Regions from separate parts of the Variovorax humicola genome, predicted to be linked through region 1. Evidence: predicted binding sites of a transcription regulator. Region 1 holds the regulator's gene; each other region holds the start of a gene.
What was found. Region 1 encodes sigma-54, which starts transcription at its own class of promoters, with help from an activator protein. Its sites were predicted from a motif close to TGGCANGNAANCTGCTTT; they were not measured.
Positions count from the first base shown of each region.

Region 2: a site for sigma-54 is predicted at 4,366-4,383, ahead of WKW80_RS16085 (urease subunit gamma). Genes of this name have one in related genera too.
Region 3: a site for sigma-54 is predicted at 3,991-4,008, ahead of atzF (allophanate hydrolase). Genes of this name have one in related genera too.

Region 1 covers NZ_JBBKZV010000024.1:53,501-59,834, forward strand. Annotated here, with positions in the region: gene WKW80_RS27080 (polysaccharide biosynthesis/export family protein) at 1-141, opposite strand, end outside; gene WKW80_RS27085 (YjbH domain-containing protein) at 260-2,506, opposite strand; gene WKW80_RS27090 (hypothetical protein) at 2,607-3,431, opposite strand; gene rpoN (RNA polymerase factor sigma-54) at 4,246-5,832, opposite strand; gene lptB (LPS export ABC transporter ATP-binding protein) at 5,843-6,334, opposite strand, start outside.
Region 2 covers NZ_JBBKZV010000008.1:175,971-182,304, forward strand. Annotated here, with positions in the region: gene WKW80_RS16075 (response regulator) at 1-543, opposite strand, end outside; gene WKW80_RS16080 (hybrid sensor histidine kinase/response regulator) at 543-4,085, opposite strand; gene WKW80_RS16085 (urease subunit gamma) at 4,449-4,751, shown strand; gene WKW80_RS16090 (HupE/UreJ family protein) at 4,778-5,383, shown strand; gene WKW80_RS16095 (urease subunit beta) at 5,386-5,691, shown strand; gene ureC (urease subunit alpha) at 5,692-6,334, shown strand, end outside.
Region 3 covers NZ_JBBKZV010000022.1:57,267-63,600, forward strand. Annotated here, with positions in the region: gene WKW80_RS26050 (NAD(P)/FAD-dependent oxidoreductase) at 1-788, shown strand, start outside; gene WKW80_RS26055 (DnaJ C-terminal domain-containing protein) at 919-2,070, shown strand; gene WKW80_RS26060 (DUF3089 domain-containing protein) at 2,105-3,268, shown strand; gene WKW80_RS26065 (MBL fold metallo-hydrolase) at 3,276-3,914, opposite strand; gene atzF (allophanate hydrolase) at 4,037-5,752, shown strand; gene WKW80_RS26075 (AtzG-like protein) at 5,924-6,130, shown strand; gene WKW80_RS26080 (AtzE family amidohydrolase) at 6,127-6,334, shown strand, end outside.

The DNA of each region.
Region 1 (6,334 bases):
CGCGTCATTGGCAGGCACCTCATCGAAAGCAACGCCCGGCGCCAGCGCGCAGCCGGCCAGCAATGAAAAGGCTGACGCCAATGCGGTCCACTTGGCGAAGGAGAACAGCGATGCGGCCCGCATCAAAGGAGAGTTCAACATGACGGTCGTGAGAAAGCGATGCGGTCCTGGCCGCGATATCGGTCGGCCGCGCCGCCTCTGGGGGCGGTTCGAGCAGTGGGTGGAATGTGTCGAGACGTTTCCATGATCTTTGGTGGTCCTATCGACCCGCCGCACTGCGCACGCGCGGCAGGTTCTCTTCGAGGTACGAGAGCCCTGCACGGTCGGAGTTGAAGGTGCGATCCAGCACGGCACCGCCGGGCACCACGCCCTGGCTGGTGTCGACACGGTTGGCGCTTTCGCGAATGACGGTCTCGACGCCATAGGACCAGCGCGGCGTGCCCGTGACCTGGATGTGATGGGTCGGGCTCATGTCCTTGCGCGGGGTGAGCGGAATCGAGATCTCGATGCCCGCATACGATCGCGCCCTTGGCTCCCACTCGAACTTGCTGCGGCGCACGTACAGGCTCACCGCAACGTCGTGGAACCACTGCTTGATGCCGAGCTTGATGCCGACGTCGCTGTACATGAACTGGCCCGCCGTGGCCTCGAAGTAGGTGCGCGTCGGCGTGTAGGCATAGCGGTAGCTGGCCAGCAGCGCGCGCGATTCGGCGGGCAGGTTGCGGTCGTAGGCCGTTGTGCGATCGAAGCGTCCGCCTTCGATACCGAAGCGGTTGCGGCCTTCACCCGGCTCCCAACGCAGTTCGCCGTAGACGCCGCGGTAGTTGCTGTCGAAGCGGCCGGCCGCAAGATGCGCGGTGAAGGCGTTGGCGCCCCAGCGCGTGGCGGCGCCCTGGTTGCGCTTGCCGAACAGCAGTTCGACCGGCACACGCGCGACTTGATGCACCAGTGCGCGATCGGTCGAGTCGACGAGGCGGCTGTTGCCGAACACGCCGCCGACGCGGAAGTCCTGGGATTCGCTGATTGGCGAAACATGGCTGACTTCCGCATACGCGCCTCTCCACAAGGGCTGCTGCAGCGTAGCGCGCAAGCCCGCGGAGTAGTCGAACACGCCGTACTCGGTGCCGAGCGTGCTGCGCAGCACGGGTTGGAGCACGAGACGCGTGGTCGCCCAGCTCGGCGCACCTCCCTGCACGACCCAGGCTGCACCGTCGAGCGATGCATCGACCGCCGCGGTGCCGGGCGCGGACAACCGCACGGCAGCACAGCCCGGCGTCTCGAGCTCGATCCATCGCGCAAGGCAATCGGTCTGGCCGCGCGCGCCGACGATGGCGACTTGCCGCTGCGTCAGCACCAGCCGATAAGGCGCGCGGGCGCCCGCGAGCTGCCGTGCGACCACGCCCAATGCGACGCCAAGGCCGTCGACGCTATTGACGTTGTAGGTGGCGTTGTTGACCCTGATGGCGACAGCGCCGTCAGGGAGGCGGCCGATCGCGATGTCCTCGAAGCCTTTGGCAGCGAGCGCCGCGGCGAGCTTTTTCATTTGGTCGTCGGTGATGCGGCCAGCCTCATCGGGATCGGCTGGCATGGCTTGCGCCAGCGACGGTGCGTAGACGCCGATAGGCGGCGACTCGGCCAATCCTGCCGCGGAGAACTCTTGCGCGGCGGAACGGGACGCAACCGGCGCTGCCAATGCGCCGGGCGCGATGGCCGGCCTTGGCGCTGGGCGCTCGTTCGAGACTTTGTAAAGCGGAACTGTCAGGCCGACGCTGATCCAGCTTCGCGCGGTGTGCGCGTTACCCGACATGCGCATGTTCACGCCCAGGTGGGCCGCCCATCCCGTCGGCAACCACTCGGCCGGCGCATGGATGCGCCCCCCCGCAAACGAGCTGCCGTCGACGTATTCCAGCTGGCCTTGCAGCCACGGTAGCGGCCGGTAGGCGGCGCTTGCAAATGGGCCATCGAGCGGCGTGGCTGCCCGGCTGGGCACGACCGCGCCGCTGCGGCGCGCATAGCCAACGCTCAAGTCGAGGTTCCGCGCGTCCGTGGCGGTGTATGTGAGCACACCGTAGTACGACCGAAAGAACGTCGCGGCGCCGCCCAGGTCCGTCGCACCGACGGCTGCATTCCAACGATGCGCTTTGTCGAGCGGCGTGCCGGCCTTGAAGTTGAACGAAAGGTCGCGAATGCCGCAGGGTTCGGCATAGCAGTTGGTGTTGAGCGTATTCGCGGCCATGCGGCCGGAGATCTCGAGGTTGGGCAGCACCCCGAAGCCAGCCACGAAGTTGTGGCCGCTCGTGCCGTAGCGACCTGCGGACGGCGCACCGGCGACCTGGCTCTCGTAGGCGAGACCCATCGTGCCGCGGCGCAGGAGTTGGGCCGTCGGCGTGACCGACAAGCCCGTGAAGCCTGCACCGCTCAGCGTCGTGTCATGTTGCGCGAGGGCCGACTGCGCGGCCAGGGCCAGCAGGGCCAGGCCCGCGCCCACTTGGTATTCCCGTCCCATTGATTTTCTTGAATCGGTAAGTCAAAACGCGCCCGCCAGACACGGCGGAGCAAAGGGCAGTCTTTCGACTGCTCTTTTGCGCCCGCTTGCGCCTCTTGGCTTAGCCGCCCGAAGTGCCTGTGCCGCCGGTAGCACCGCTCGCCGGCAGTGGCAGTGCGTCGCCTGCGGCCTTCACGGGCGTCAGGACCGAGGCCTTGACCGAACCGTCAGTGTTTTGCAATACCGCTGCGGAATTGCCGAGGACCTTGTCGAGGTCCGAACCGATGACGAAGCTCTGAGCGTCGAAGTTCCGCGTGCGCGCGGGCTGCAAGATGGCATCGGCTTCAGCTTCCGTCTTGCCGTTGGCCATGAGCTGAGCCTTCATGACGTCGAGCACCGTTGCGCGATAGCTGGGAGCGGCTGCCGCCACGTTGCTGGCAAACGTGCCATCCTTGCCAATCTTGGCCAAGAATTCGCCCATGGCCATCGAGGCAGCGCCGGTAGCCGAAGCCGCCAGCATGACTTCGACCATCATGTCGGTCATTGGCGTGAAGTTGGCAACCGTGCCGGCGAACAGAGCTCCGCGATACGACAGCGCTCCGAGCGTCGCCGTGCCAACGCACGGATAGGCAAGTACGGCCGCATTGGTGATATAGCCGCCAAGGCCGGTGGTCGCGCCGGTCAGCGTCGCGCCGTTGGCGCAGGTCATCGAAACGGCTGCGCCGACGAGCATCGGCGGACCGCCCGCAGTCCCCGTGACCGTCGTGCCACCGCTACCCGATGGAAGTGGCAGAAAGCCTCCGCCTGCGCCACCCCCGCCGCCGCAGGCAGCAAGGCTCGCCAGCGCAACAGCGCATGCAAGAAGTTTGACGCCGATCGGTTTCGCAAGATTTTTCATCAGAGATTTAAGTAGAAAACGCCGCAGCGCGTTGGTGAGGGACCGCACATGCCACTGCACCGAAGAAGGTGCGGTGCGATCAGCTGATTGTTTTGTGGCCGCCAGGGGCGCCGAGCTTCAGCAGCATGTCGAAGCGAATTTTATGAAACGAAGCAGAAATCGCTCGTGCGAATAGTCACAGTTCGCCACAGATGAGTGTTAACAACAGTCAATACACTATAGTTAACAACAGTTAACGTTTTTGATGTTGCGATGAAATATGACCTGTGCGCAACTGCTCACACGAACTCGTGACTTGGTGGAGCGCCGATCAGGCCGGATGGTCAGGGCCGCGGTGGCGCGTGCCCACATATAGGCGAGCGTGCGGCGAACGCCGGCGAGTCGCCCTAGATGCTGGCCGCCTATGAGCCGGTGAAGCAGCAGGACAGCGCAGTGGCCACGATGTTTCTCGCAGCCCAGGGCGATAAATGGCTTTCAGCTGGGAAGCTGGTTCGCCGCCCCCCGGGGCAAAGTGAAATTCGGAATGTGATGCGCAGATTCCGTTCGAGAGCATGCTTGCCACGAGAACGACCCCTACCACGCGAAATTCGCTCTCTGGATCTTGTTCTGCGGGGCCGGCGAGAACGCCGGCTACATCGCCGTGGAAGTCGCGCGCCTTTAGCTGGTGCCGTAGTTCATGGAAGCGCTGGCCATCAACCGCAAGATGCACATGGCGCGCTGGAACCCGGCCGGCGCCGATGCGCCGCCACGCGGCACCGCCCCCATCATTGCCGACCCGCGCGCAGCTTCTCGTAGATCGCCTGAATGTGGTTGCGCACGTGGCCTACTCGCCACGTCCGCGAAACGACGCCTGACTAAAGCCCTAAAGCGCCTTGCGCAAATTCGCAGGCGCAATCCGCAGCGCCTCGCGGTACTTGGCCACGGTGCGCCGCGCGCACTCGATACCCTGCTCTTTCAGCATGTCGGAGATCTGGCTGTCCGACAGCGGCTTCTTGATGTTCTCGCTGGACACGAACTGCTTGATCAGCGCCCGCACCGCCGTGCTCGACGCATTGCCGCCGGTCTCCGTGCCCAGAGCCGAGCCGAAGAAGTACTTGAGTTCCACCGTGCCGTAGGGCGTCGCCATGTATTTCGCGGTTGTCACGCGGCTGATGGTCGATTCGTGCAGGCCGAGTTCGTCGGCGATCTCGCGCAGCACCAGCGGGCGCATGGCCAGTTCGCCGTGCACGAAGAAGTTCTTCTGCCGCTCGACGATGGCGTTGCTGACGCGCAGGATGGTGTCGAATCGCTGCTGGATGTTCTTGATGAACCAGCGCGCCTCCTGCAGCCGCTGCGACAGCGCCTGACTGCCCTCGCCCTTGTGCGCCTTCAGCGCGCCGGCGTAGATGTCGTGCACGCGCAGCCGGGGCATCACGTCGGGATTGAGCATGACGCGGAACCTGAGCGTGGCGCCGCGACCGGTGCGGGTGACGATCACGTCGGGCACGACCACATTGCGCTCCACGTCCACGAAACGTCGGCCCGGCTTGGGTTCCAGCCGCGCGATGAGCTGCATCGCGGCGCGCACCAGATCTTCGCTGCTGCGCGTGAGTGCGGCCAGGCGCCTGAAGTCGCGGCGCGCGAGCAGGTCCATCGGCAGCTTGCACATGGCGATGGCGACATTGCGGATTTGTGCCTCGTCTTCGGATTCATCGGCACGGGCCAGCGCGCGCAGCTGGATGGCCAGGCATTCGCCGAGGTCGCGCGCACCCACGCCGACCGGCTCCAGGCTTTGCAGCAGGCCCAGCGCCATCTGGAAACGGTGCACCAGGTCGTCGAACTGGTCGTTGTCGTCGCCGGCCAGGCCCGAGGCCAGCGCGGGAAGCGAGTCCTCGAGGTAGCCGTCGTCGTTGAGCGACTCGATAAGAAAGCTCAGCGCGGCGCGGTCGGTTTCGCCGAGGCGCAGGCTGAGCGCCTGGCGGTGCAGGAAGGTCTGCAGCGACTCCTGGCTGCGCGCCAGTTCGGTGGCGTCGGCGCGTTCGTCGTCGCCGAGGTTGTTGGCGCGCGCGGGCGCGTCGCCACCCCATTCGCTGTCGTCGGGCAGCATGTCGACGGTGCCGTCACCGCCCCAGTCGGGCTCGACATCGGAGAGGCCGTCCGCGGACGTGTCGGCGGCCAAGGTGTCTGCGTCGTTCGAGGCGGAGGCGGCGACCGGGCCGTCGGCGCCATTGGCAGTGGAGGGGGCCGCAAAGTCATCGTCGCGCGGCGATGGCGCGTCGGAGGTTTCGAGCCCGAATTCCTCGCGCACGGCTTCTTCGGCGGTGCGCTCGAGGAACGGGTTGTCGTCGAGCATCTGCTCGACTTCCTGGCTCAGTTCGAGCGTCGACAGTTGAAGCAGCCGGATCGACTGCTGCAATTGGGGCGTCAGCGCCAGGTGCTGCGATACGCGCAGCGAAAGGCCTTGCTTCATGCCCAGGCCCCTACATTCTGAAATGCTCGCCCAGGTACACCCTGCGTACCTCGGCGTTGTCGACGATCTCCGAAGGCGTGCCTTGTGCCAGCACATGCCCGTCGCTGATGATGAAAGCGTGGTCGCAGATGCCCAGCGTCTCACGCACGTTGTGGTCGGTGATAAGCACGCCGATACCGCGGCTCTTCAAAAAACCGATGATTCGCTGGATCTCGATCACGGCAATCGGGTCGATCCCGGCGAAAGGCTCGTCCAGCAGGATGAAGCGCGGCTGCGTGGCCAGTGCGCGCGCGATTTCGACGCGGCGCCGTTCGCCGCCCGACAGCGCCAGCGCCGGGGAATCGCGCAGATGTTCGACGCGCAGGTCGGTCAGCAGTTCGGTCAGGCGCTCGTCGATGCGAGCCTCGCCGAGCGGCACGCGATTGCCCTTGGCATCGGTCTCGAACTGCAACTCGAGCACGGCGCGCACGTTCTGCTCGACCGTGAGCTTGCGAAAGATCGA
Region 2 (6,334 bases), on a different contig from region 1:
GCGCGCGAGCGAGGTCTGCCAGATGAGCCGGCCTTCCGGCATTCGCACGGTGATGCTGGCATAGCCGAACGCGTCGAGCGCATTGCGCGCCTGGCCAGCCTGCCGCGCCGACTGCCGCGCCTGCCGGGCGCCCTGCAAGTGCACGTTCATGCGCGCCAGTACTTCCTTCGGCTTGATCGGCTTGGTCACGTAGTCGACGCCGCCGGCCTCCAGTGCGGCGACGAGGTGCTCGGTCTCGGTGAGCCCGGTCATGAACACGATCGGGATGTGCGCGGTGGCCGCGTCGGCCTTGAGCCGGCGCGCCACTTCAAACCCGTCGATGCCGGGCATCATCGCGTCGAGCAGCACGATGTCGGGCCGCGCATGCGCCGCGCGCTGCAGGGCCTGCTCGCCGCTGGTCGCGATCAGCACGGTGTAGCCGGATTCGTCGAGCGCGTCGTGCAGCACCGCGAGGTTGTCGGGCACGTCGTCGACGATGAGCACTAGGTCGCTGTTGGCCGCGTTGTCGCGCAACGTGCGGGCAAGTGCGTTGGGCTCGGCCATCATGAGGCTCCGACGCCCTGTTGCGCGATGGCGCGGCTCATGGCTTCGAACTGGAACTGCCGCGCCAGCGTGCGTTGCGCTTCGGTCCAGCTTGCGCACTCGGGTTGCGCTGCATCGATGTCGTCCAACTGATTCATGATTCCGCGAAAGTAACCAAGTCCGACGGCCTCTTCGAGCACTTTCAGCCGCGCCTCGGAGGGCCGCACCACCGCCACCGCCACCGCAACAGGCGGCGCCGCAGGCGCGATGGCGTTGTCGGTCCAATGGATGGAAAGCCGCCGTTCGAGCCATTCGAGCAAGTCGCTGTGGCGCACCGGCTTGACGAAGAAGTCGTCCGGCGCGATGCCGACGTCGTTGAACAGCCGCTTGTCGAAAGCATTGGCCGACACGATGGCCACCGCGGTTCGCGTCAGGCCGAGGCGATGTGCGCGGCGGATGGTTTCCCAGCCGTCGATGCCGGGCATGGCCAGGTCGACGAACATCGCGTCGGGCCGGTAGCCGGCCGCGATGAGGTCGAGCGCATCGTGGCCGCTGGCGGCGGTGCGCAGTTCGAAGCCCAGCCGGGCAAGCACATGCACGAGCAGTTCGCGGTCGGCCTCCTCGTTGTCGACCACCAATACGCGACGCCGCTCGCCGAGGTAGCCGCGGCGAACGCGCTGCGCCGGCGAGGGCCTGGGCTCCGTGACGGCCACGGCATCGTGCACGCGCGGCAGGAAGAGCCGCAGCCGAAACACCGAGCCCTGCCCCGGCGTGCTCTGCACGTTCATCTCGCCGCCCATCAGGTCGGTCAGCATCTTGGCCATGGTGAGGCCCAGCCCGGCACCCGGCACGCCGGATGCGCCGTGCGACTCGCCGCGCGAGAAGGGCTCGAAGATCACGTCGAGTTCGGCTGGCGACATGCCGGGGCCGGTGTCCTCGATCTCGACTGCGGCGAACTCCCGTGCATAGCGCAGCCGCAAGGTGACCTGGCCGAGGCGGGTGAACTTGATCGCATTGCCCAGCAGGTTGATGAGGATCTGGCGCACGCGCTTCTCGTCGGCACGCACCACAGCCGGCAATTCGCCACTCGGCTCGAAGCGGAACGCCAGGCCCTTCTCGGCCGCCTGCAACTCGAACATGTCGGCCAGTTCCTGCAGGGTCTCTGCAAAGGGCATCGGCCTGGCATTGAGCGTGAGCTTGCCGGCCTCGATGTGCGCGATGTCCAGCGTTCCTTCGATGAGCGACAGCAGGTGCTCGCCGCCCCGCTTGATCACGGCCACCGCCTGGCGCCGATGCGGCGGCACCGAGGCATCCTCGCCCATCAACTGCGCATAGCCCAGGATGCTGTTCAAGGGCGTGCGCAACTCGTGGCTGATGGCGCTGATGTACCGGCTCTTGGCCTGGTTTGCCAGGTCGGCCGTGGCGCGTGCGCGATCGGCGGTTTGCTTGGCATCCTGCAGCGCACGATCGGTCTCGCGGTGCAGCGCGATCTCGCGTTGCAGCAGGTGCGTCTGGCGATTCGACTCTTCCTGCGCCACCTTGCGGCTCTGGTGCGCAAGCACCAGCCACCAGGCCACGATGCCCGCGATGACCAGCAGCGCCATGTAGGCCTTGAGGAAGCCGCCGCGCAGGGACTGCGCGCTGGCATCGACGGCCTCGCTCAGCAGCATCGCGCGCAGCTCCTGCTGGTAGAGCACGCCGAACACCCCCGCGAGCAGCGGGACGATGATCATCATCAACAAGAGGAAGTGGCCCAGCCCCGTGTCGAGGTAGCGCCAGCTGCGGCGCGGCAGCAGCCAGCGCAGCACGGCCGACCATTGGGCGGAGAGGGCCGCATCCGGCTTGCAGAGGTCGCCGCAGCGCGCATCGAGCGTGCAGCACAGCGAACAGATCGCGCCCTGGTAGGCCGGGCAATGGGCCATGTCGGGGCCTTCGTATTCGCGCTCGCAGATCACGCAGCGTTGCAGCTTGAGCCGCTGATAGCTGCCCGCATCGACGTCGGAAGGCGTCTCGACGCGCGCCCACAGGACCTTGCCGCGCCTCTCCCCTTCATGACCCGGTCCGCGCGCAAGGTAGTACTTGCCGCGCGTGACAAAGGCCAGGAACGGTGTCGCGACGAACGCGGTGCCCAGTGCGATCAGCGCCGAAAAAGCCTGCGCCGTCTGGCCGAACATGCCGAGGTGCGCGCTGATCGACAAGCCCGAGGCCAGCGCCATCGCGCCTACGCCGACCGGGTTGATGTCCCACAGGTACGCCCGCTTGAACTCGATGCCCGGCGGCGACAGGCCGAGCGGCTTGTTGATGACGAGGTCGGCCACAACGGCCATCATCCAGGCGATCGCGATGTTCGCGTAGAGGCCGAGCACGTCCCCCAGCGCCTCGAACACGTTCATCTCCATCAGCATGAAGGCGATCAGCGCGTTGAACACCACCCACACCACGCGACCCGGGTGGCTGTGCGTGACGCGCGAGAAGAAATTGCTCCAGGCCAGCGAGCCGGCATAGGCGTTGGTGACGTTGATCTTGAGCTGCGAGATCACCACGAACACCGCCGTGGCCACCACCGCCCAGACGTAGTTCGGGAACACGTACTCGTAGGCCGCGAGGTACATCTGGTTGGGGTCGACCGCGCGCTCGGGCGGCACCATGTGCGTGATGGCGAGGTACGCCAGCAGGGCGCCGCCGAGCATCTTGATGACACCGAGGATCACCCAGCCCGGCCCGCCCGCCAGCACCGCTGCCCACCAGCGGCCGCGCGTGGCCGCGGTTCGGACCGGCATGAAGCGCAGGTAGTCGGCCTGCTCGCCCATCTGCGTGATGAGCGCGATGCCGACCGTGAGCGCGGCACCGAACAGGTGCATGTTGAAGCCCGACACATCGGACTTGACGCCGCTGTAGTGCGCAATGCCCGCAAACGCACCAGGATCGCGCGCCAGCACGTAGCCAAACGGCACCACGAGCATGAGCAGCCAGATCGGCTGCGTCCACAACTGCAGCCGGCTGATGGCGGACACGCCGTGCGTCACCAGCGGGATCACCACCAGCGCGCAGATCAGGTAGCCCCAGGCTGGCGGAATGCCGAGGGACAGTTCGAGCGCATAGGCCATCACCGCCGCTTCCAGCGCGAAAAAGATGAAGGTGAAGGACGCGTAGATCAGCGAGGTGATCGTCGAGCCGATGTAGCCGAAGCCGGCGCCCCGCGTGAGCAGGTCCATGTCGACGCCGTAGCGCGCCGCATAGACGCTGATCGGCAGGCCCGCGAGGAAGATGATCAGGCCGGTCGTGAGGATGGCCCAGAACGCGTTGAGGAAGCCGTACTGCACCAGCAGCGTCGCACCGACCGCCTCGAGGATAAGGAACGACGCCGCGCCGAATGCGGTGTTGGCCACGCGCCATTCCGACCACTTGCGAAAGCGCTGCGGCGTGTAGCGCAGGGCGTAGTCTTCCAGCGTCTCGCTGGCAACCCAACTGTTGTAGTCGCGGCGCACCTTGACGATGCGCTGCGGAGCGTCGCCATCTTCGACGGCGACTTCAGGAGGGAGCGTTGGCGGGGCGAGACTCACACGAGGTACGTGCAGCTTTCATGCCTGGATTTGTTGCTCGCCCCCAGGCTCCGCGCCACTTCGTGTCGCTCCTCCCACCCCCTGCCGGGGGCAACACCAGCGGCCCGGCGAAGCCGGTTCCGCGGTGTTCCACGCATGGGCTGGAATCGTTCGTTAACCTGACGGCGTGACTGTTGCAAAGCGAGCTCCTCCCACCCCCCTGCCGGGGGCAACACCAGGGGGCCGGCGAAGCCGGTTCCGCGGTGTTCCACGGATGGGCTGGAATCGTTCGTGAATCTGACGGCATGACTGTTGCAATGCGGCAATGCGGCAATGCGGAGTTGCCCATAATCGGCGCACCTTGCGCCAACCGATACAACGCCCATGGAACTGACGCCACGCGAAAAAGACAAGTTGCTGATCTTCACCGCGGCGCTGCTGGCCGAACGCCGGCAGGCACGAGGGCTCAAGCTCAACTACCCCGAGGCCGTGGCACTGATCTCGGCCGCCGTGATGGAAGGTGCCCGCGACGGCAAGAGCGTGGCGGCGCTGATGAGCGAAGGCCGCAGCGTTCTCACGCGCGCCGACGTGATGGACGGCGTGCCGGAGATGATTCCGGACATCCAGGTCGAAGCGACATTCCCGGACGGCACCAAGCTGGTGACCGTGCACCAACCCATCGTCTGACCCCCACTGATCCAGCGGAGAACCTCATGCGCTTTCTGACGCGTTCCACTTTCCTTGCGATGCTCGCAACCGCCCTGCCTCTTGCCGCCTCCGCGCACGTAGGCGTCGATGGCGCGGCGCATCACACCGCCGGATTTGCGCAGGGTTTCCTGCATCCGTTCACCGGCATGGACCACATGGCCGCGATGGTCGGCGTGGGGCTGTGGAGCGCCCTCGCCTCGCGCGGCGCACGCGATCTGTTCTGGGCGCCGCTGGGCTTTGCGGCGATGTTGCTCGTCGGCGCATTGCTGGGCCTGGCGGGTGCGCAGGTGCCCGCGGTCGAGCCGATGATTGCCGCGTCGCTGCTGGCGGTGGGGCTGCTGGTCGCGACGCGGCTGCACCTGCCGGGGCCGATGGCGGCGGCGGTGGTCGGCACGTTCGCAGTCTTCCATGGCGTCGCGCACGGCTACGAGTTGTCGGGCGACAGCGGCGCACTCGCGGCCGTCTGCGGCATGGTGCTGGCCACCGGACTGCTGCATATCGCCGGCATCGCGGCGGGCTGGGCACTGCGCCGACGCTCCACGCTGCCACCGCGCATCGCGGGTGCGGCAGTCGCACTGTTCGGCGTCGCGCTTCTCACGCAAGTGGCCTGAGCATGATTCCCGGCGAACTCATCACCGACGAGGGCGAGCATGCGCTCAACCCTGGCCGCCGAACCCTGACGATGGTCGTGCAGAACACGGCCGATCGCCCGATCCAGGTCGGTTCGCACTATCACTTTGCCGAAACCAACGGCGCGCTCGGCTTCGACCGCGAGGCCGCGCGCGGCATGCGGCTCAACATTGCATCCGGTACGGCCGTGCGTTTCGAACCCGGCCAGCAACGCACGGTCGAGCTCTGCGAATTCACCGGCGACCGCATCGTCTACGGCTTTCGCGGCCTGGTTCAAGGAAAGCTGTAAATGGCAACCATCGGACGGCGTGCCTACGCCGAAATCTTCGGCCCGACGGTAGGCGACCGCGTGCGCCTGGCCGACACCGACCTCGTCATCGAAGTCGAAGCCGACTACACGCTGCGCGCCGGCGGCTACGGAGAGGAAGTGAAGTTCGGCGGCGGCAAGACCATCCGCGACGGCATGGCGCAATCGCAGCGCACGCGTGCCGACGGCGCGGTCGACACGGTCATGACCAACGCACTGATCCTCGACCACTGGGGCATCGTCAAGGCCGACATCGGCCTCAAGGGCGGGCGCATCGTCGCGATCGGCAAGGCCGGCAATCCGGACGTGCAGCCTGGCGTCGACATCGTCATCGGACCGGGCACCGAAATCATCAGTTGCGAATGCAACATCGTCACGGCCGGCGGGATCGACAGCCACATCCACTTCATCTGTCCGCAGCAGATCGAGGAGGCGCTGGGTTCGGGCGTGACGACCATGCTCGGCGGCGGCACCGGCCCGGCCACAGGCACGTTTGCCACGACGGCGACGCCGGGTCCGTGGCACATCGAGCGCATGCTCCAGGCCGCGGATGCCTTCCCGATGAACCTTGGCTTTCTCGGCAAGGGCAACGCGAGCCTGCCTGCCGCGCTGCACGAACAGATCG
Region 3 (6,334 bases), on a different contig from region 1:
TGCATGAACTTCAGGCGCGCTGGACCGTGCTGGCCACTGGTGCGGATTCGGTGGCATTGATCGCGGCGGACATGTGCCTTCGGCGACTGCCGACCGGCGTCGCGTTGCGCGGCTACGTCAGGAACGACGCAATGGCCACGCGCATCGGCAGGCTCGAAGTCGTGTGGCACCGCGCGCTGCGCACCGGCTACGGCTGGATCTTTCCGTGCGGCGACGGCGTGTTCAACATCGGCGTCGGCATCACGCACCGCGATGGCCAGGCAGGCGGATCGTCGGCGGCGCGCGACCCCAGCCTGCGGGAAGTCTTCGCCGCCTTCCTGCGCGTGCACGGGCCGGCGCGCGAACTGATGGAGGGAGGCACCCGGCTCGGCGAACTGAAAGGCGCGCCGCTGCGCTGTTCGCTCGAAGGCGCGCGATGGTCACGAGCGGGGCTGCTGGTGGCCGGCGAAGCCGCCGGCAGCACCTATCTCTTCACCGGCGAGGGCATCGGCAAGGCGCTGGAGACCGGCATGCGGGCCGCGGAGGCCATCGAGGCGGGCGCGGATGACGATGAGGCCGTCCGCACGGGCTACGAAGCCGCGCTCACAGCGCTGAAACCCCGCTTCGCCCACTACGAGCAAGCCAACCGCATCAACGACCATCCATGGCTTGCCGATCTCCTGATCTGGCGCGCGCGGCACAGCCAGCGCATCCTCGGTCGCCTGAGCGGCGTGCTCGAGGAGACGCACAACCCTGCCACCCTGGTGAGTGCGATCGGGCTGCTAGGCCTTTTCCTTCCGTTCGGCTGATGTAAATGCGCCGAATGCGCCCTCTGCTGGCGCACTTCTTGCGCGACCTTCAGCTAACATTCGTACCCACGGGCCGTCGCCTGTGTCGGGATTTCGTCCCGAACGGATTGCCTGGACGAGGACTTGGAATTTGGGCACCGACAACGCTTTCGCCGAACTGGGTTTGGCACCTGATGCGACCGACAGCGAGGTCAAGGCGGCTTGGCGCCGGCTGGTCTCGCAGTGGCATCCCGACCGCAACAGCAGCGCCGACGCCGTGGCCCGGATGCAGCGCATCAACCGCGCGTTCGAGGAGATCCGCAATGCCGGACCTCGCACCTCGCAAGCCGAACGGCCGCACGCCTCCCACCGCACCGCGCGTCCCCACGCCGCCGGCACGCAAGACAGCAACGGCAACGGCAACGGCAATACCACCCGCGGCTTCCACGAGAAAGCGCGGGCCGACAGCACCGCATCGCGAGACTCGGCGGCCGCTGAAGACGGCCAGCCTCAACGCCGCCCCATCTACCGCAAGGTCAAGCTGACCCTCGAAGAAGCGGCGGCCGGCTGCATCAAGGCCATGCAGGGCAAGATCACCGACACCTGCGTGGTCTGCGCCGGTGCCGGGCACCAGGTGCTCGGCGGAAACTGCGCCCAGTGCGGCGGCTCCGGCGCGATCCCGAAGCGCGCCTTCTTCGGCTGGCCCACCGGGTACTACGAATGCAATGCGTGCCTCGGTGGCGGCATCGCGCGGCGGCCGTGCAAGGCCTGCGCGGGCGCCGGCAAGATGGCGCCGCGTGCCTACAAGGTCAACGTGCGCATTCCGCCGGGCGTGCGCGATGGCGCGCTGCTGCACGTCAACGGCGGACGCCCGCATCCGGGCAGCCCGCCGGCCGACCTCGAAATCCGCGTCGAAGTGGCGGAGCATGCCTTCTTCAAGCTCGACGACGACGGCACCACGCGCTGCGACATTCCGGTCGATGGCTTTGCGTGGATTGCCAACCGTTCGATCCAGGTGCCAACCGTCGTGGGCCTGCAGGCGCTGAAGCTGAAGCGCGACCAACTGGCCTATCGCATGAAAGGCCATGGATTCCCGGTGGCGCGGGGCGGCGTTCGCGGCGACCAGGTCGTCACCGTGCTGCCGATCTTTCCGGACCATCTCACCGCCGACCAGGAGATCCTTCTCGACCAGCTCCTGGCCACGACATCGGGACCCGCCGGGCTGTCTTCGGACAGCCGGCTGCGCACGTGGAACCACAGCATGCGCGCGTGGGAGCGCGGGATGTCGAAGCGCGGCCAGTAAGGGGCGCCGCCGGGATGCGGTCGTCTATGCCGGCATGATCAGGCAGCTTCTCATTGCATCGATGGCGGCGGCGCTGCTCGGCCCGGCCTTCACGCATGCGCAAGCGCCCGCCGCGGAGGTCGACTACAAGGCCGACGCATCCTGGCTCTGCCGCCCCGGCCGCACGGATGCCTGCAGCCGCGACCAGACCGCCACACGCGTCGAGGCGGACGGCCAACTCACCGTCGAGCCCTTCAAGCCCGCAGAGGCGCCTGCGATCGACTGCTTCTACGTCTACCCGACAGTGAGCCGCGAACGCGCGATGAACAGCACGCTGGCCGCGAGCGGCGCCGAGCGCGAGGTGGCCAACCAGCAGTTCGCCCGCTTCGCCTCGCGCTGCAGGCTCTTTGCGCCGCTGTATCGCCAGCTCACGCTTGCCGCACTGGCCACCGCCGCGTTCGGCAGGCCGCTGGCGGCCGAGGGCGAACTGGCCTACGCCGACGTGAAGGCTGCCTGGGAAGACTACCTGGCCCGAGACAACCAGGGGCGCGGTTTCGTGCTCATCGGCCACAGTCAGGGCTCGCGCATGCTCACGCGCCTCATTCGCGAGGAGATCGACGGCAAGCCGGTGCAGTCGCGCATGGTGTCGGCGCTGCTGATGGGCACGAACCTCGCGGTGCCGAAGGGCGCCGACGTGGGCGGTGCGTTCCGGAGCGTGCCGCTGTGCCGCGGGGCCGGGCAGACCGGCTGCGTGCTGGCCTACGTGAGCTTCCGCGCCGATGCACCGCCACCGGCACGGAGCGTGTTCGGCCGGGTCGATGCACCGGGACAGGTCGCGGCCTGCGTGAATCCCGCCGCACTGGCAGGGGGCGAGGGCGCATTGATGCCGTACTTCACGAGCGGCAACACAGACATCACCGGCATGCCGTCGCGCGGCACGTCATGGCTCAAGAGCGGCCAGAAGCTGAACACGCCGTTCGTCACCACGCCCGGCCTTCTGAGCGCCGAATGCGTCTCGAACGAGCACGGCGACTACCTCGCCGTCCACACGCATGCCAACGCGGCCGACCAGCGCATCGACCACATCCCCGGCGACCTCAGCATCGCGGGCGTGGTGCTCAAGGGCTGGGGCCTGCACCTGGTCGACGTCAACCTGGCGCTGGGCAACCTGCTGTCACTGCTGGACCGTCAGGCAGCGGCGTATCTCGAACGCCACTGACGGTGAATCAGGTGCCCGCGACGTAGGGATTGCTGCGGCGCTCGCGCCCGAACGTGCTCTCCGGCCCGTGGCCCGGGATGAACACCGTTTCGTCTCCCATCGGCCAGAGGCGTTGCGTGATGCTGTCGATCAACTGCTGATGGTTGCCCTGCGGAAAGTCGGTGCGGCCGATGCTGCCGGCGAAGAGCACGTCGCCGACGAAGGCACGCTGCGCGCTTGCGGAGTAGAAGACGACATGCCCCGGCGTGTGGCCGGGGCAGTGGCGCACCGACAGCGTCTCCTCGCCGAGGGTCACCGTGTCGCCATCGGCGAGCCAGCGCGTGGGCACGAAGGGCTCGGCCGCAGGAAAGCCGAACATGCGGCTTTGCTGCGCGAGGCCGTCGATCCAGAACTGGTCGCCGGGGTGCGGGCCGACAACAGGCAAGGCGCGCCGGCGCGCGAGTTCGCCGGTGCCGCCCGCATGGTCGATGTGCGCATGGGTAAGCCAGATCTGCTCGAGCGTCACGCCGAGCTTGTCGACGGCCGCCAGCAGCCTGTCGAGGTCGCCGCCCGGGTCGATGACCGCGGCCTTGTGCGTGGCATCGCACCAGACGACGGAACAGTTTTGCTGGAATTGGGTAACGGGAACGGTTTGGTAGCGGAGCATGGGCGAGTCGACGAGCGAGCCCCCGACTATCGCAAAAACCCCGATCGGCATCTTGCCGAGGGGCATTCCGCCGGATTGGCACGCCGTTTGCATCACATCTTGTACACAAGACAGGATGCTTGATGATGGTGCATGAAAAGGACTCGCTCGCCGAGTCCGCTTCGAAGGCCGACGCAACGCCCGCCGCCGCCTGGATCACGCGCTTCGACGCGCCGATGAAGGGCGCCGCCGGCGGTCCGCTTGCCGGATTGCGTTTCGCCGCCAAGGACAACATCGACGCGGCCGGCGTCGCCACCACTGCCGCGTGCCCCGCTTTCGAGCGCACCGCCCTGCAGCATGCACACGTCGTGGCGCGCCTGCTCGATGCCGGTGCGTCGCTGCTCGGCAAGACCAACCTGGACCAATTCGCCTGCGGCCTCAACGGCACGCGCTCGCCCTACGGCGCTGTGCCGAACAGCTTCGACGCCCGCTACGTGTCGGGCGGCTCCAGTTCGGGCTCGGCCTACGTGGTCGCGACGGGGGAGGTCGACTTCGCGCTCGGCACCGACACGGCGGGCTCCGGCCGCGTGCCGGCAGGGCTCAACAACATCGTCGGCCTGAAGCCGAGCAAGGGCTTGGTGAGTACGCGCGGCGTGGTGCCGGCGGCACAGAGCGTGGATTGCGTGTCGATCTTCGCGCCGACCGTTGCACTCGCGGTGCGGGTGCTGCAGGCGGCGATGGGCTTCGACGCGGCGGATGCCTTCTCGCGCAAATTGCGACTACAGCGCCAGCCGTTTCCGGCGCGGTTCTCGTTCGGCGTGCCGTCGGCGCTGGCGTTCTTCGGCGACGCGCTCGCCGAGGAAGCCTTCGACGAGGCCATCGGGCGCCTCGAATCGCTCGGCGGCGAGCGCGTGTCGATCGACTACGCACCGCTGGCCGAAGCGGCATCGCTGCTCTACGACAGCGCGCTCGTGGCCGAACGCTACGCCGCGGTGCGCGAGTTCTTCGACGCGCACGAGGACGACGTGATCGAGCCGGTGCGCGGCATCCTTGCAAGCGGCCGGAAGTACAGCGCCGCCGACCTCTTCGATGCGCAACTGCGCCTGCAGGAAATCGCGCAGCGCGTGGCACCGATGTGGCACACGATCGACGTGTTGCTGGTGCCGACCGCACCGCGCCACTGCACCATCGACGAGATGCGCGCCGACCCGGTGGCGCGCAATCGCGAACTCGGTGCATACACCAACTTCGTCAACCTGCTCGACTATGCGGCGCTGTCGGTGCCGAGTTCGATCCGGCCGGATGGCCTGCCGTTCGGAATCACGCTGATAGCGCCTTGCGGCAGCGATCTGCAACTGGCCGAGCTGGGCCAGCGCTTTCATCACGCGACCGGCCTCACGCTGGGCGCGACGGGCCGCCCGATGCCGCCACCGGTGGCGCTGCCGCTCAGCGCCGACACGGTGCGCGTGGCCGTCGTCGGCGCCCACTTGTCGGGCATGCCGCTGAACGGGCAACTGCGGGAGCGCGGCGCGCGCCTGCTCCTCGAAACCGAAACGGCGCCCGACTATCGCCTCTACGCGCTGGCCGGAACCGTGCCGCCAAAGCCCGGCATGTTGCGCGTCGCGCCCGGTGCCGGCGCCGCGATCAAGCTGGAAGTCTGGGAGATGCCCGCGGCGCACTACGGCAGCTTCGTCGCACTCATTCCCGCGCCGCTCGGCATCGGCACGCTGACGCTGGCGGACGGCAGCAGCGTGCAGGGCTTCGTCTGCGAGCCGCTGGCGCTCGAAGGCGCGGAAGACATCACACAACACGGCGGCTGGCGCCGCTACATCGCATCGAGACAGGCCCCGGCGGGGTGAACCGCAGATTCCTCCATCCACATTCATTGCAGGAGCTTTCGATATGCGCAAGATTCATCCAGCCACTGGCGCGACCCGATGTCGGTTGCTGCGGGCCGGAGCCGCCGGGGGTCTTCAAGATCTTCCGCACGAATCAGAGCAAACCGAAGTACGCGCTCGAAGGGAGACGCAGTGACTCCTTCGCAGATCGCGACCTACGTCGACGCGGCAGCGGCTGCGCTGGACTTGCGCTTGCGCCAGGACTACCGGCCCGGCGTGCTGCGCTACTTCACGCTGGCATCCGAGTTCGCTGCCATCGTTGACGCGGTGCCCCTGCAACCGCATGACGAGGCGGCGACGACCTTTGTGCCGGTGGAACCGCGGGAAGCTACGGAATGAGCGCGGTTCCCGATCGTGTTCGGCCTGCGGCCGCCAATGCCGATACGCTGCTGGCGCAGGACGCAGCGGCGATGGCCGAAGCGGTGCGCAGCGGCGCGACCACCGCGACCGCGCTGGTGCAGGCCAGCCTGGCGCGCATCGATGCCACCGACAAGCGCATCAACGCCTTCACCGATGTCGTGCGCGAGCGGGCGCTGCGGCGCG